3 regions of the Streptomyces sp. NBC_01750 genome follow, and region 3 is predicted to be linked to each of the others. Evidence: riboswitches for the same ligand, from Rfam matches in the RefSeq annotation. Region 3 holds a riboswitch; each other region holds the start of a gene.
What was found. A riboswitch is a leader RNA that binds a small molecule or an ion and turns the genes downstream of it on or off. The one in region 3 is predicted to bind cobalamin.
Positions count from the first base shown of each region.

Region 1: another riboswitch for cobalamin. It lies ahead of OG966_RS09800 (cobalamin biosynthesis protein); the one in region 3 lies ahead of metE (5-methyltetrahydropteroyltriglutamate--homocysteine S-methyltransferase).
Region 2: another riboswitch for cobalamin. It lies ahead of OG966_RS12545 (prenyltransferase/squalene oxidase repeat-containing protein); the one in region 3 lies ahead of metE (5-methyltetrahydropteroyltriglutamate--homocysteine S-methyltransferase).

Region 1 covers NZ_CP109137.1:2,160,946-2,166,547, reverse strand. The annotation lists gene cobN (cobaltochelatase subunit CobN) at 1-559, opposite strand, end outside; gene OG966_RS09805 (cobyric acid synthase) at 556-2,160, opposite strand; gene OG966_RS09800 (cobalamin biosynthesis protein) at 2,157-3,122, opposite strand; cobalamin riboswitch at 3,230-3,368, opposite strand; gene OG966_RS09795 (hypothetical protein) at 3,558-3,779, opposite strand; gene OG966_RS09790 (inorganic phosphate transporter) at 3,792-5,033, opposite strand; gene OG966_RS09785 (class II aldolase/adducin family protein) at 5,270-5,602, shown strand, end outside.
Region 2 covers NZ_CP109137.1:2,780,245-2,785,846, forward strand. The annotation lists gene OG966_RS12525 (NAD(P)/FAD-dependent oxidoreductase) at 1-21, shown strand, start outside; gene OG966_RS12530 (cytochrome P450) at 87-1,328, shown strand; gene OG966_RS12535 (CAP domain-containing protein) at 2,055-2,777, shown strand; gene OG966_RS12540 (MBL fold metallo-hydrolase) at 3,006-4,052, shown strand; cobalamin riboswitch at 4,099-4,232, shown strand; gene OG966_RS12545 (prenyltransferase/squalene oxidase repeat-containing protein) at 4,344-5,597, shown strand; gene OG966_RS12550 (SCO2322 family protein) at 5,597-5,602, shown strand, end outside.
Region 3 covers NZ_CP109137.1:899,009-904,610, reverse strand. The annotation lists gene OG966_RS03980 (LmeA family phospholipid-binding protein) at 1-73, shown strand, start outside; gene OG966_RS03975 (hypothetical protein) at 288-698, opposite strand; gene OG966_RS03970 (FAD-dependent monooxygenase) at 1,219-2,865, shown strand; cobalamin riboswitch at 2,956-3,183, shown strand; gene metE (5-methyltetrahydropteroyltriglutamate--homocysteine S-methyltransferase) at 3,344-5,602, shown strand, end outside.

The DNA.
Region 1 (5,602 bases), 1.3 Mb from region 3:
ACAGCGTGTCGACGAAGCCGGTGTTCCCGGAGAGCTGGTGCGCGCGGTAGAAGAGCACGCCGACGCTCGGCCGCCCCTCCACATACGCACGCGCGCCGTGCACGCCCCACTCCGGCATCTTCCGCGGCTCGGCACTGCGCCTGTTCTGCGCGGCTTCGGCACGACCGTGTCCGGCCAGCAGTACGTCCTCGGTGAGGAAGCGGGCCAGCTCTACAAGGTTCCCGGGACCGCCCTCGACGAGATACTGCAGAGCCTCCGCGACAGCACCCGCATGCACGGACGACTCGGCCATCAACTCCGCGTCGGGCACCGCCTCGCCGCCCAGCAGCACGGTCGGGATACCGGACGCCTTGAGGGCCGCGAGCCCGTCCTCCCAGGCCCGCTTCCCGCCGAGCAGCCGCACGACCGCGACGGACGCGCCCGCGATGAGCGCGGGCAGCTCCTCCGCCACATCGATACGGGTCGGATTGCCGATCCGGTACGGCGCGCCGGAGGCCCGGGCCGCCAGCAGATCCGTATCGGCGGTGGACAGCAGCAGCACGGTGCTCTCGGTGCTCATGGCGCTCCAGGTGCGATGAAGGGAAGTCCTGAGGGTGCGCCCGACTCGATCAGCCGCAGCAGCGCATCCGTATCCGCGTGTTCTTCGATGAGGTCGCCGAGGCGGTCCAGCTGCTCCTCGCGCAGCGCCCCGAAGGTGGTGTCGGGCGCGGGCACGAACCGCCGGCCCGCGGCCCGGGCGACGTCGCGCAGGTACGCCCGGCGGAAGCCGTCGCTCTCCAGCGATCCGTGCCAGTGCGTACCCCGGACGGCACCGACCCGGCAGCCGTCCAGGCCCCGTCCGTCGCCATCGGAGATGAAGGTGTCGCCGCCGAGCACTTCGGCGACGCCGTGATGGATCTCGTAGCCCTCCACGCGCTCACCCAGAGCCTCGCCGACCGGCCGGGCGAGGGTCTTCTCGCGCGCGAACCGCACCCGTACGGGCAGCAGTCCAAGCCCCTGGACACGGCCCGCCCGAGACTCGACCTCGTCCTCGATGTGCTCGCCGAGCAGCTGGAAACCGCCGCAGATACCGAGCACGGGCCGCCCCTCGGCGGCCCTGCGCGCCAGCGCGTCGGCCAGCCCGCGCTCCTTGAGCCACGCCAGGGCCCTGACCGTGCCCCGGGTTCCCGGCAGGACCACCAGGTCGGCGTCGACGAGCTCCTCGGGCCGGTCCACGAACCGCACGACGACACCCGGCTCGGCGGCCAGCGCGTCCACGTCCGTGAAGTTGGACATCAGGGGCACGGCACACACCGCGACCCGCAGCACGTCCTCGCCCACGGGCGGCGCGACCACCGACTCCCGTACCGCGCCGCGCAGCGAGATGCGCAGCCCGTCCTCCTCGTCGATGCCGAGCCCGTGCGCGAACGGCAGAATCCCGTACGTGTGCCGCCCGGTCAGCCCGCGCAGCATCTCGATACCGGGCTCGAGCAGCGACACATCGCCGCGGAACTTGTTGACGATGTACCCGGCGACGAGCGCCTGATCCTCGGCGCTGAGCAGCGCGGTGGTCCCGAAGAACGAGGCGAAGACCCCACCGCGGTCGATGTCTCCGACCACCAGCACCGGGAGCCGTGCAGCTCGCGCGATGCCCATGTTCACGATGTCCGTACGCCGCAGATTGATCTCGGCCGGGCTGCCCGCCCCCTCGCAGATCACGGCTTCATACGTGCCCCGCAGCTCCTCCAGGCACTCCACGACGGTGCCGAGCAGCGCCTCCTGCCGGCCCCCGCGCAGTGTCCTTGCCGGGGACCCCGCGGCTGACTGCGGCTGCGCCGCGGGCCCGGACCCCCCGAAGAACCCCCGCGCACTGAGTTCGCCCACCGGCTTGCCCATCAGCACGACCTGACTGGACCGGTCGCTGCCGGGCTTGAGCAGCACCGGGTTCATCAGCGCGCTCGGCTCCACGCGTGCGGCCTGCGCCTGCATGGCCTGCGCCCGGCCGATCTCCGCGCCCTCACGCGTCACGAACGAATTGAGCGACATGTTCTGCCCCTTGAAGGGCGCGACCTTCACTCCCCGCCGTACCAGCCACCGGCAGATCCCGGCCGTGACGACGCTCTTGCCCGCGTCGGACGTCGTCCCCGCGATCAGCAGCCCGCCGCCTCTGTGCCCGCTCATCCCCGCCCCTCTCCCGCGCGCCGCGCGCGCAGTGCGTGACCCGCGAGGCGGCCCGCCGCGCAGGTCGCCAGTGTCAGCCAGCCGACGCGGCGCGAGAGCCGTACGGCGCGTTCGATGTCGCCGAACTCCACCGGGCGCCCGCCGGAGTTGAGAACGGGACGGTGCTCGACCCGGCCGCCGTACGAGAGGGTCCCGCCCAGCCGTACGCCGAGCGCACCCGCGAACGCGGCCTCCACCGGGCCCGCGTTCGGGCTGGGGTGCTTCTTCGCATCGGCCCGCCAGGCCCGTACGGCCCCGCGAGCGTTCCCGCCCGCGAGTACCGCGAGACCCGCGGTGAGCCGGGCCCCTGGCCAGCCGGCCACATCGTCGAGCCGCGCCGAGGCCCAGCCGAACCGCCGGTACCTGGACGACTTGTGCCCGACCATCGCGTCCAGCGTGTTGACGGCACGGAACCCCACCAGACCGGGCACGCCCGCGAGAGCGCCCCAGACCAGTGCGCCCACCACGGCGTCGGAGGTGTTCTCGGCGACGGACTCGACGACGGCGCGCGCGATCTGCTGCTCGTCCAGCGCCTGCGGATCGCGCCCGCACAGATGCGGCAGGCGCTCCCGCGCCACATCCACGTCCCCGGCGGCGAGCGCGCCGCCGATGGCCCGTGCCTCCCGGCCCAGCGAGGTCCCTCCGACGACGGCCCAGGTGGCCGCGGCGATCAGCGCGACGGATGCGCGGCCGCGGTCCCGTACACCGCGCGCGAGAAGCGCGGCGGCACCCGCGGCGCCACCGGCGCACACGGCGGTGTGCAGCGCGCCCCAGCCGCGGTGGTCACGCCACAGGACATGCTCGACAGCGCCCGCGGCCCGCCCGAACGCGGCGACCGGATGGCCTCGGCGGGGGTCGCCGAGCAGCAGGTCGCCGGCCAGGCCGGCGGTGGCGCCGTACACGAATTCACGGTCGGCACGCATGGGTTCAGGCCGACGCTTCGCCTCGAACGACCCTTGTACTCACAGCAGGAACTGAACCGCAGCCGGGCATGGCGACATGTCCTCACTCAGGGTGTCCGCGCCCTGGTTCGACGTGATCGGCGGTGAGAGTTCCTGGCTTCCGGGGATTGTTCCCCGGTGACAGTGGCGGGACCGCGCCGGATTTGCACCGGCTTCCTCTTCTGCCGCCGTAGATGGCCTCGGCAGTCCACCACGCTGCGAGAACGACCGTCAACTTGCCTTTGACCTGCGGTGCAAGAGTGTGTTGGGGCACACATGGGGAGCGGATCGTCCTAGGTGTCGAAAACGGGCCGTACTGCCGCTTCGCCCGCGACGGAAAAGCCGGGCCGGGTCACCCGAAGGGGTGCCCGGCCCGGCCTGTGAAGCGGCTGTCGAAAGCCCGGTGGAACTGTGCCGTCAGGTGACGATCAGATAGATCCCGTACGCCACGGCCGCCGCGCACAGCGCGAAGCAGGCGTACGCGCCGGTGCGTGCCAGGGCGGCGGAACCGCCCTGCGCGGCCGCCGACTCCTGCTTGGTCAGGCCCACGACGCCCAGGGTGAACAGACCCACCAGGGCGACGGTGGCGACGAGGCTCACGCCGAAGACGGAGCCGAGAGCTGCCCAGTCGATACTCATGCTGATCTGTCCTTACACCGTGGCCGGCTGGGTCGGCTCGGAGTCGGCGGAGGCCGGAGCCGGGATGGTGGTCTTGAAGTCCTGCGCGGGCGTGCCGGCCGGCGGCGGGGTGACGGCCGCGATGGCGGTGGTCACGACTCCCGCGGGCTCGGCGTCCGGCGTGGTGACGTTGGTGTGGTCGACCACCTGGCGGCGGGAGATGAACCAGATCGCGGCGCAGGCGCCGATCAGGAAGGCCGCGACGACCGCGACACCCCAGTCGCCCTGCTTGGTCACGAACTCCGAGCCCGCGGCGACCAGGCCCGCGGCCGGCAGCGTCAGGCCCCAGGCGACGAACATCCGGGTGGCGGTGGACCAGCGGACCACGCCGCCCTTGCGGCCCAGACCCGCGCCCATCACGGCGCCGGAGCAGGAGTGCGTGGTCGACAGCGAGAAGCCGAGGTTGGAGGAGGCGAGGATGACGCTGGCCGCGCTGGTCTGGGCGGCGAAGCCCTGCTGCGGCTGGAGGTCGGTGAGGCCCGTGCCCATGGTGCGGATGATGCGCCAGCCGCCGAGGTAGGTGCCCGTCGCGATCGCGAGACCGGCGGAGAGGATGACCCACATCGGGGGGTTGGAGCCGGGGGAGAGGACACCGCCGGCGACGAGAGCCAGCGTGATGACACCCATGGTCTTCTGAGCGTCGTTGGTGCCGTGGGCCAGCGAGACCAGGCCGGCAGACGCGATCTGGCCGGAGCGGTAACCCTTCGAGGTGGCCTTCGCGTCGGCGTTCTTGCCGATCTTGTACGTCAGCCGGGAGGCGAGGAACGCCGCGACGCCGGCGACCAGCGGTGCGGCGATCGCGGGAATCAGCACCTTGGTGACGACCGTGCCGCCGTTGACGCCGCTGACGCCGACCGAGGCGATGGTGGCGCCGACCAGACCGCCCATGAGGGCGTGCGAGGAACTGGACGGCAGGCCGATCAGCCAGGTCATCAAGTTCCAGAGGATGGCGCCGACGAGCGCCGCGAAGATGACTTCGGGTGTGATGCCTGACTCGGTGACGATGCCGCTGGAGATCGTCTTGGCGACCTCCACGGACAGGAATGCGCCGACGAGGTTGAGCGCGGCGGACATGGCCACCGCCGTCTTGGGTTTCAGAGCGCCGGTCGAGATGGTCGTCGCCATCGCGTTGGCGGTGTCGTGGAAACCGTTCGTGAAATCGAACACGAGAGCTGTCACGATCACAATCGCGAGCAGCAAGGTGATGTGTTCCATTTACCCAGGCAATCGTTTGACGTCAGTGGCTCGGCGAACGTAGTTAATCTGGATGAACGGAAGATGAACTGGGACGGGCTTTGCGGTGTCCGCAAGTGAGGAACCGTCACTCCGCTTGTCGATCGCCGCGGCAACGGTACGGGCGATGCCATGAAAGGCGCCATTTCTGGCGAATTGGGTGATATCGGTCACTGCGGCCTCTGTGGCGGCGCGGCCCCGCCTGACAGGATCACCGCATGACCGATCAGGTGCGGCAGGACGCGATCGAGCGGGCATGGGAAGACCTCGTGGCCACGGCCCGCAGAACGGCGGCGGAAGGCCTGGTCGTGGGCACCTCGGGCAATGTCTCGGTACGGGTCGGCGGACTCGTCCTGGTCACCCCGAGCGGAGTGCCCTACGACCGGCTCACTTCCGAGGACGCCGTCGCCGTCGATCTCGACGGGAACCAGGTCCTCGGTGATCTCGCCCCCACCAGCGAGCTGCCGTTGCACCTCGAGGTCTACCGGAACACCGGTGCCGTCGCCGTCGTGCACACCCACGCCGTACACGCCACCGCCGTCTCCACCCTC
Region 2 (5,602 bases), 1.9 Mb from region 3:
TTCACCCCGGTCCGGGCCTGACCACGGGCACGGCAACGCCCGTCCGAGGCCCGCAAAGCCGTCTCCAACGCCCACAAGGACCCGCCATGACGCAAGCCACGCTCCTGGGACAGATCCTCGACCACGCCAACCGCGCCGACCCCTACCCCCTCTACGCCGAGCTCCGCAAGACTCCGGTGTACCGGGAGGAAGACACCAACACGTACGTGGTCAGCAACTACTGGGAGATCAAGGGCCTGCTCCACGATCCGCGGATCAGCTCCGACGCCCGCAATCTGTCCCCGCGGGCAGCCGGCGCCCTCCCTGACCAGGAGGAGGAAGAGAGTGCCCTGCCACCCACCTTCCTGAAGCTCGACCCTCCCGAGCACGACCGGTTGCGCCGTATGACGATGCGGCCGTTCGGACCGCCGGAGACCCCTCGGCGCGTCCACAACATGCGCGGCGAGCTCTCCAAGATCGTTTCGGACCTCATCGACGACTTCGGAGACCGGGAGCAGATCGACCTCGTCGACAACTTCTCCTACCCCTTCCCCGTGACCGTGATCTGCAGACTGCTCGGGATCCCCCGCGAGGACGAGGCACGTTTCCACACGTGGGCCGACACCATCGCCGCCAGCCTGGACCCGGACCCGTCCGAGGACCCCACCGAGCGGCGCCGCATCGCCCAGACGGCGCGCACAGACCTCGGCGTGTATCTGGCCGGGCTCATCGACGAACGCCGCAAGGCACCCGGCGACGACATGCTCTCCGCGCTGGCCACCGAGCACGGACCGGACGGGCAGATGTCCCAGATGGAAGTGCTCAGCACCGCCGCTCTGCTCCTGATCGCCGGCCACGAGACCACGGTCAACCTCATCACCAACGGGATGCTCACCCTGCTGCGCAACCCGGATGTCCTCAAGCGGCTCCGGGCCGAACCCCAGCTGGCCGTCCCGCTCGTGGAAGAACTCCTGCGCTTCGAGCCCCCCGTACAGCTGCTGCCCCAGCGCACCACCCTCGCGGACATCGAGGTCGCAGGCACCACCATCCCCAAGGGCGCCTCCCTCTGGCTCGTCCTTGCCTCCGGCAACCGGGACCCGCAGCGGTTTCTCGACCCCGACCGCTTCGACCCCGACCGCAAGGACAACCAGCACCTCGGCCTCGGCAGCGGCATCCACAACTGCTTCGGCGCGCCCCTCGCCCGCCTGGAGGCACAGATCGCCCTGACCGAACTCGCCCGCAGGCTCGACAACCCGCGGCTGCTGGAGGACCCGCCCCCCTACCGCCAGAACGCTGTGCTGCGCGGACCGCGCCATCTGAACATCGCGTTCGACGGCTGCCGCCCCTAGCGCTGTCGCCGACCACCCGCGTCATGTCTGGTGCTGAGCCCCTGGCTCAGCACCAGACGACTGTCCCGGCCGGCCCGCTCCCCACAGCCCGGCCGCGCCCCAGCCGCTGCCGGCCCTCCGGCAGGCGGCCTCGAGAGGCGGCTGCCCTCCCCGTCCGCCCGTCCGACATCAGCGACGGCGAGTGCCGATGCGCTCGAACAGCATTGGACGGCGAGCGCGCAGTGGATTCTCCTTGATCGACTTCGGGCGCCATTCCCGCTTCGAGAACTCGCATAAGCGGCAAAGATGCTCATAACAACCAGGCGAGAGGCTTGCCCATCCATCGCCCAGTGACATCGACCACAGGGACATTTGGAACTTAGGTCGCTGAATAGTAGATGGCATCTTGACGACATAGCGACATTTGTCCGTCTTGATACAGACATGCTCCACGCAGGATTTGGGGGCATTCGATCCGCTCGACACTTTCGCCCGTTCAGCGAGCGAGCAAGGGCTTCTGACGGAGCGTCAGGAAATTACGGAACCCCATAAACCGGACCAGCACGCCCGTGCGCCCTTTTCAAGAGCCGTCCGGTACTACGAAGCGTGATAGCACCGGCGCTCATTGCCCTGCCCCGACAGCGGTTCTAAGAATGGCGGCGCAAAGCGTCTCCGCAGCTCAGGTGCAGGATCTGCGCAGAGTCGGCCACACCGGGGGCGCTCCGCGATTATCGAGCGAGGTCACGCATGAGCAAGCACCGTAAGAAGACGTACTACCGGAAGATAACGATCGCCGCCGTCGCCGTGGGAGCCGTGGCTGTGCCCTCTGCCGCCATGGCCTGCGTGGACCCTCAGGTCGACGCGGGCAGTCAGCCCCACGCCCACCACTGGAAGGGCGCGAAGTCGGAACATCGGTGGACGGGACATCGGTGGACGGGTGCTCCGTGGGGCCACAGGCCGACCGCGGGAGAGTCGAAGACGCCCACCGGGTCTCCGGCCGCGCCGAAGGCCACCGCCACTCCCAGCGCGCCGAAGACCACCGCGCCGAAGGCGACCGCGTCTCCCAGCGCACCGAAGGCCACCGCCCCCGCTTCCGGGGCTGCCGCCCGCGTGCTGCAACTCGTCAACAGCGAGCGCGGCAAGGTCGGCTGCTCCGCGCTGACCATGAACGCGAAGCTGACCAAGGCCGCCCTGGACCACAGCAAGGACATGGCTTCCCACAAGAACATGTCCCACACGGGTTCCGACGGGTCGTCTCCTGGCGACCGGATCACGAGTGCCGGTTACAGCTGGAGCACCTACGGCGAGAACGTCGCCTACGGCTACGCCACACCCGAGAGCGTCATGGCGGGCTGGATGTCCAGCCCCGGCCACAAGGCCAACATCCTCAACTGTGCGTTCAAGGAGATCGGCATCGGCCTCGCGCAGCCCGGCGACTACTGGACGCAGGACTTCGGAACGGCCCGATAGCGGGCACGAGGAATCCGGCCGCCATCCGCCCCGGTCCCGCTTCCGCGGGGATGGCGCGCACGCTCCACCGATGAAAGGCCCCGACCGGTTCGCCGGCCGGGGCCTTCGTCGTCGGCGCGCCGCAGGCCGGCCAACTCCCCGGGAATGACAGTCGACTTGGGCGACCATTGGAACCAGTTCTAGTTATAGTGAACGATGGCCGTGCCGCCCAGGAGAGACGAGAGCCTCATGACCCAGGTGACCGACCACGGCGGGGGCGTCTGGTCCATCGAGGTGCCCATCCCGGACAACCCGCTCGGTCACACGCTGGTCCACCTGCTCGACACCGGCCGCGGGCCCGTACTCATCGACACGGGCTGGGACGACCCGGCCTCCTGGGACACCCTCGTCGCGGGTCTCGGCTCGATCGATGTCGCGGTCGGTGACATCCACGGCGTCGTCATCACCCACCACCACCCCGACCACCACGGACTGTCCGGACAGGTCCGGGAGGTCTCCGGCGCCTGGATCGCGATGCACGCCGCGGACACTGCGGTCGTACGCCGCACCAGGGAGGCCGCACCGGCCCTCTGGCTCGAGTATCTGGCGGACAAGCTCACCAGGGCCGGCGCCCCCGACGAGCACACCGCGCCGCTGCGCGCCGCCCGCGCCTCGGGCCGGATGCGCACGCTGCCGGGCCTGCGCGGGGCCCTGCCCGACCGGGAGATCGTTCCCGGCGAACTCCTCGACCTGCCGGGCCGCCGGCTGCGCGCCATCTGGACCCCGGGCCACACGCCCGGCCATGTCTGCCTCCACCTGGATGAGGCCCATCCGGCGGGCAGCCCCGGCAATGGACGGCTCTTCTCCGGCGACCATCTGCTGCCCGGGATCACCCCGCACATCGGCCTCTACGAGGATCCGGCCGCCGGCGACACAGCCACCGTCACCGATCCGCTCGGCGACTACCTCGACTCCCTGGAGCGCATCCGCCGCCTCGCACCCGCCGAGGTGCTCCCGGCTCACCAGTACGCCTTCCCCGACGCCGCCTCCCGGGTACGGGAGTTGCTCGCCCACCACGAGGAACGGCTCACCGGTCTGCTCGGGCTGCTCGCCGCGCCGCGCACCGCGTGGCAGGTCGCCGAGCGGATGGAGTGGAACCGGCCCTGGGAGCAGATCCCGTACGGATCACGCAACATCGCGGTCTCGGAGGCGGAGGCGCATCTGCGGCGCCTGGTGAAGCTCGGGCACGCGGAAGTGCTCGCGGGGAGCGGCCCCACGCTGTACGTGGCGGTCTGAGTACGTGGCGGTCCGGCCCGGGGTGGCCACCGGCGTCCGGCCGACGACCGGTCGGTACAGTGAGCGAGTCGTCATCATGACCGTACGGGGGGAAGCCGGTGCAAATCCGGCGCTGACCCGCAACCGTGAACCGCCGTCGCAGGCGGTGAGTCGGAATGCCCCGTACACGGTCGTGACCGGCTCGTGCCACCGGCAGCCGCCGGTGGCCGGCACCGTCGAGGAATACGGAGCCGGAGCCCTGGTACCTCAGCGTGCCTGTGCCCGGCTCCCCCAGGAGAGGCCCAGCCCGCCATGACCACCGTTCGCCGCAGCGCCATATCGCTCGCCGCCTCCGCCGTACTCGGCGTGGCCATTGTCGCGGCCGCCGCACCGGCCGCGACAGCGGCGCCGTCTCCGAAGCCGTCGACCGTGCTGCCGGCCGGTCTGTACGGCACGGGCGACCCGACGTACGACGGTGTCTGGCGGCAGTCGCTGGCGCTGCTCGCACAGGACACGGTGGGCGTCACGCCGGCCGACAAGGCCGTGGACTGGCTGACCGGTCAGCAGTGCGACAACGGCGGCTTCCCCTCGTACCGCGCGGACGCGACCAAGGCGTGCGACGCCAAGCTGCCGCTGGACTCCAACGCCACGGCGGCCGCGGTGCAGGCGCTCGCCGCGCTCGGCGGGCAGGACGCCGCCGTGAAGAAGACGGCCGACTGGCTGAAGTCCGTGCAGAACGCGGACGGCGGCTGGGGCTACAACCCGGGCGGAGCCAGCGACGCCAACTCCACGTCCATCGTGATCGGCGCGCTCGCGGCGGCGGGCGAGAAGCCGGCGGCGGTGAAGTCGAAGGGCGGGAAGACGCCGTACGACGCGCTGCTGGCGTTCGCGAAGCCGTGCGGCGGGAAGGACGGCGGCGCGTTCGTCTTCCAGCTGAAGTCACCCGGCATCGTCGCCGACTCCACGGCGGCGGCCGTGGCCGGCGCGCACGGCAAGGGCCTGGTCGTGACGGCGGGCACGAAGGACGCCAAGGGCACGGTCTGCGAGAAGGCGACGACGGTCGAGGGTGCGGCGCACAACGGCGCGGCGTACCTGGCGACCGCGCTCGCCAGGACCGGGCACCTCGACACGGCGCCGATGCCGGGCGCCACGGACCCGACGGAGAAGCCGGACTTCGGGAACACGGCGGACGCGATCGTCGCGCTGAACGCGCAGGGCCTCGGCGACCAGGCGAAGAAGCCGCTGGAGTGGCTGCGGCAGAACTCGGCGGCCTGGGCGAAGGCGTCCGGCCCGGCGGCGTACGCGCAGCTGATCTTCGCCGCGCATGCGAGTGGCGCGGACCCGAAGAGCTTCGGCGGGACGGACCTGGTGGCGGGGCTCAACGCGACGGGCCCCGCGCCCAAGTCGGCGAAGGGGCAGCCGGCGCAGGCCGCGGACGAGAAGAAGGACGAGAAGAAGGACTCCGGCTCGGGCGTCGGGGTGTGGTGGATCGTGGGCGTGTTCTTCGTCGCCAGTGTCGGCGCCGGAATCCTCATCAGCGGCCGCAAGAAGAACCAGCAGCGGTGATGCGC
Region 3 (5,602 bases):
GCGCGATGGCATCAAGGCCCGGGTGAGGGGATCCGGTCTGCGCGTCGGGCAGGGTGCGTCCAGCGGTTCGTGACGCACCCGGACGGCCTGTGCGGTACGAGTCCGGTCCGTCACCCGCCTGTCGGTGTGCCCCCACGAGCCGGAGCCGTCTGCGCCCCAGGCCGTCCCACCCTGCGAGGGCAGAGCGCGGAGAGCGCCGTGTGTGGCCCGTCCGGCGGGCCACACACGGCGCACGCCTTACAACCGCCCGCGCCGTCGAACCGGGCGGCCGGCTACGCGCTCCGCGGTCAGCCGGGGCTGCCGCAGTACCAGCCACCGGCCGACGTGCAGACAGTGATACGGATGCTGTCGACCTGGTTCGGAGTGAGCCTGCGGTACGACACGCTCTTCGTCGTGCCGTTGGTGGCGGAGCCGTTGGCCCGCTCGTTGAAATGGAGGTAGCCGCCCGACTTCCACTCCCGCCAGCTGACGTACACGTACGTGGTCGAAGGATTGCTCCTCTTGTCCGTGACGTTGCCCGATAACGTGAAGCCGTTGCCGACCGTAATGCGGCCCCGGCCGCTGCCGAAGTCATTCCTCGCCGACCAGTCGCGGTCACTGTCGGCAGCGCCGGCGGCGCCCGAGCCGGCGACGACCGTCGCCAGCGCGAGAGCAGTGGAAGCGAGCCCGGCAGCAAGGTGCCGGTGACGTGTGGCCATGATGTGTCCTCTCGTTCGATCCCTCCAAGGCGCAGTGGCGCGCCTTCGGAGCCATGGCGATGGGGAGGGGTCCGAGCCTTTCGAAAGGCACCCACCTGCGGCAACGGGTTTCACCGTCCCGGACAGCGTGGGAATTGTCCGGGCTGGTCCGGCCGTTGTCCGGGACAACCGCCGGCGCCACACACCCGGCAGCTCCACCGACTCCACCGGTGTCGGTGGCCGGTCCGGCCGTGGCCGACGGATCTGCGACACAGTGTTCCCACCCTGCGATCTCAACAAGGACCCGGACTGAGCCGACGACCGTGGCCCGCGTGAGTAATGACGCGGGCGGCCGTCGTCGGCGGCGCCCCCGGCCGGCCATGTCAGGCGATCCCCCAGGTAGGGAGGACCGGCCGCCGGCGCCTCGGTGGGAGTGAGAGCCTCCGAGCTCGCCCGGCGGCCGGCGGTGGCTCGGAACCCCCGTGCGGGCGACCATGTAGGTGGATCCGCTCATACCGGGGGCCACTCGCCGGGAGACGCCATGGTGCACACCGACGTCGCGGACGTACTGATCGCGGGCGCCGGCCCCGTCGGGCTGACCGCAGCCGTGGAGCTGCGGCGGCTCGGGGCAACCTGCCGCCTCGTCGACCGGCTGCCGGCCAGGTTGCCGTACGCGAAGGCAGTGGGCATCCAGCCACGCACCCTGGAGATCTGGGACCGGATGGGTCTGGTTCGGGCCGCGCTGGAAGCGGCCGTCCCGATGCGCGGGCAGCTGACATACATCAACGGCGCCGAGCAGGCCCGGCTCGACCTCGCGCTGCCGCCCGAGGTGCCGTACGGCTTCGCCGCGCTGCCGCAGTACGAGACCGAGCGCATCCTCGAGGAGTTCCTGACCCGCTTCGGGACCGGGATCGAGCGCGGCACCGAGCTGGTGTCATTCGCCCAGGACGCCGACGGGGTGACCAGTCGGCTGGTCACCCCCTCCGGGGAGGAGGAGGTCCGCTCCCGGTTCCTGGTGGGCTGCGACGGTGCGCACAGCGTCGTCCGCAGGGAACTCGGGCTCACCTTCGAAGGGGGCGCCTTCCCCGAGGAGTACATGCTCGCCGATGTGGAGGTCGACTGGGACCTGCCGCGCGGGTACGGCGTACGCGCCATGCACCATGGTGCCGACGGCGCCGTCGACGACCTGCTGGTGTGTATCCCGCTGCCCGGCGAGCGCAGGTACCGGATGTCGATGCTGGTGCCGCCCGAGCTCTCGGCCTCCCGCCAGGCCGGGGGCGGCGACCGGAGACGGGACGGGGTGGCGCACGGCCTGGAGGGCGGCCCGACCCCGTCGCTCTCCGACATCCAGGCGGTCCTGGACCGGCTGGCGCCGCAGCCGACCACCGCCTCCGCCATGCGCTGGTCCTCGGTGTTCCGGATCAGCCACCGACTGGTCGACCGGTACGGCGACGGCCGGGTCTTCGTCGCCGGGGACGCCGCGCACATCCATCCGCCGACGGGCGCGCAGGGTATGAACACCGGCATCCAGGACGCGTACAACCTGGCCTGGAAGCTCGCCCTCGCGGCCCAGGGTGCCGCGCATCCGCGGCTGCTCACGAGCTACGACGCCGAGCGCCGGCCGGTGGGTGAGGAGGTCGTCGGCCGCACCGTCCGGCACGCCGCCGAGGGCGTCCAGGCCGACCCGACCGACCCGGCGACGCTGCTGCTGCGCGAGGCGCAGCTGCTCGTCGGCTACCGCGGCAGCCCGATCGTGGGGCGCCCTTACCCCAGCCGCGACAACGGGCCCGGCCCCCAGCCCGGCGACCGGGCCCCGGACTGCGGCGGCCTCACCGGGGAGATCACCGAGTACCCGCTGCGGCTGTACGACCTGCTGCGGGACCGCGGGCACCTGCTGCTGCTGTACGGGAACGGCGATGCGGGCAAAACGTTCGATGAACTCGCCACTGTGGCCAGGGAGTTGTCGCAGGACAAGGTGGAAGCATGCGCGGTGCTCGCCGACGGCGAGCCGGCCGGGACACGGCTGCCGGTGTACCACGACGGCCGCGGCGAGTTCCGGCAGCGCTACGGGGTGCAGGATCCGACGGCATTCGTGGTGCGCGCGGACGGCTACCTGGGCGCCCGGCTCTCCCCGCCGACTGCCCAAGAACTGGCCGCTCACCTCGCCGGCGTATTCCGGACCGGCTGAGCAGGCGCTCCCGCTCAGATCCAGCGAGGTGAGCGGAGCTTCTGGCCGTCCGATATGTGGGCGCGGTGTTACGTGTGAGGTGGGCAGAGCCTAGGCTGGACCCGCAGCTGGTTCGCCCTGTCCTCCAGACAGGCGCGTCGCAAGAGGGAATCCGGTGGGAATCCGGAACTGCCCCGCAGCGGTGAGCGGGAACGACCGCCGTCTTACGCACTGGCCCCGGAAACGGGTCTGGGAAGCGACGGCCAGTAGGTGCCTTCGTACAACGAGAACGAAGGCGAGCCCGCAAGTCCGAAGACCTGCCACTGCCCGTGCGCGAACGCGCGCGGAGATCTCGGTGACCTCGTGGGCGGGTCGGCGGCGGTACGGGCAGGCACAGGCACATCCAACAGGTGTGCGGCCGCTGCCCCGGTTGCCATTCCTTCGCGTCCCACGACCTGTTCCGGGGTCGCCCGACGAGAGACTCGCGAAGGAGAGTTCCGTGTCCACATCTGCAGCCGCAGGAGCCCGGGCCACTGTTTACGGCTACCCGCGCCAGGGCCCGAACCGGGAACTGAAGAAAGCCATCGAGGGCTACTGGAAGGGCCGCGTCGGCGCCGACGCCCTCCGGGAGACCGCCACCCAGCTGCGCCGGGCCAACTGGCAGCAGCTCGCCGACGCCGGAATCCACGAAGTACCCACCGGCGACTTCTCGTACTACGACCATGTCCTGGACACCAGCGTCATGGTCGGTGCCGTGCCCGACCGTCACCGCGCGGCCTTCGAGGCCGACACGCTCGACGGTTACTTCGCGATGGCCCGCGGCACCCAGGATGTCGCGCCCCTGGAGATGACCAAGTGGTTCAACACCAACTACCACTACCTGGTCCCCGAACTCGGCCCCGGCACCGTCTTCACGGCCAACCCGGCCAAGCAGGTCGACGCGCTCAAGGAAGCCCTCGCGCTCGGTCATACGGCACGCCCGGTGCTCGTCGGGCCGATCACCTATCTGCTGCTCGCGAAGCCCGCGCCGGGAGTCCCCGCCGACTTCGAACCGCTCACTCTTCTGGGCCGGCTGCTGCCGGTGTACGCCGAGGTGCTGTCCGACCTGCGGACCGCGGGAGCGCGATGGGTGCAGCTCGACGAGCCGGCTCTGGTCCAGGACCGGCTGCCGGCCGTGCTGAACGCCGCGGCCCGCGCCTACCGCGACCTGGGCGCGCTCACCGACCGGCCCAAGCTCCTGGTCGCCTCCTACTTCGACCGGCTCGGCGAAGCCCTCCCCGTGCTGGCCAAGGCGCCGGTCGAGGGCCTGGCACTCGACTTCACGGGCGCCGGTGCCGCCAACCTCGACGACCTCGCCGCTGCCGGAGGTCTGCCCGGCAAGCGGCTGATCGCCGGAGTCGTCGACGGCCGCAATGTGTGGATCAACGACCTGGGGAGGTCCATGGCCACACTCGCCACCCTGCTCGGCCTGGCCGGCCGGGTGGACGTGGCGCCTTCCTGCTCGCTGCTGCACGTGCCCCTCGATGCCACCGCGGAGCGCGATGTGGACACCCAGGTCGCCCGCTGGCTGGCCTTCGCCCGCCAGAAGACGCACGAGGTCGTCACTCTGGCCCGTGGCCTGACCGAGGGCTCTCACAGCATCGCCGCCCAACTGGCGGCCAACCGGGCCGATTTGTTGTCCCGTTCCACCTCCGCCCTCACCCACGACCCCGCCGTGCGTGCCCGCAGTGCGGCAGTCACCCGGGCGGACACCCGCCGCAGCCTCCCGTACACCGAGCGCGCCACGGCCCAGCGCGCCCGCCTCGGTCTGCCGCCGCTGCCCACGACCACGATCGGCTCGTTCCCGCAGACCACCGAACTGCGCACCGCGCGAGCGGACCTGAGGGCCGGGCGCATCGGCACCGACGGGTACAACGAGCGGATCGAGGCCGAGATCCGCGAGGTCATCTCCTTCCAGGAGAAGACCGGAATCGACGTTCTCGTACACGGCGAGCCCGAACGCAATGACATGGTCCAGTACTTCGCCGAGCAGCTGAGCGGCTATCTCGCGACGCAGCAGGGCTGGGTCCAGTCGTACGGCACCCGCTATGTCCGGCCGCCGATCCTGGCCGGCGACATCTCCAGGCCCGAGCCGATGACGGTGCGCTGGACGTCGTACGCACAGTCGCTGACCGACCGCCCGGTCAAGGGCATGCTCACCGGTCCGGTCACCATGCTCGCCTGGTCCTTCGTCCGAGACGACCAGCCGCTCGCGGAGACCGCCCGTCAGGTCGCTCTCGCCCTGCGCGAGGAGGTCAACGATCTCGAAGCGGCGGGCAGTTCTGTGATCCAGGTGGACGAACCCGCCCTGCGCGAGACGTTGCCGCTGCGGAGTGCGGACCATGAGGCCTATCTGTGCTGGGCGACCGAGTCGTTCCGCCTCACCACCAGTGGGGTGCGTCCGGACACCCAGATCCATACGCACATGTGCTACGCCGAGTTCGGTGACATCCTCCAGGCCATCGACGACCTCGATGCCGACGTCATCAGTCTGGAGGCCGCCCGTTCCCATATGCAGGTCGCCGACGAGCTCTCCACCGCCGGTTATCCGCGTGAGGTCGGACCGGGCGTCTACGACATCCACTCGCCGCGCGTCCCGAGCGCGGACGAGGCAGCGACCCTGCTGCGCAAGGGACTTGAGGCCATTCCCGCCGAGCGGCTGTGGGTCAATCCCGACTGTGGTCTGAAGACCCGCGGCTGGCCCGAGGTCCGTACCTCA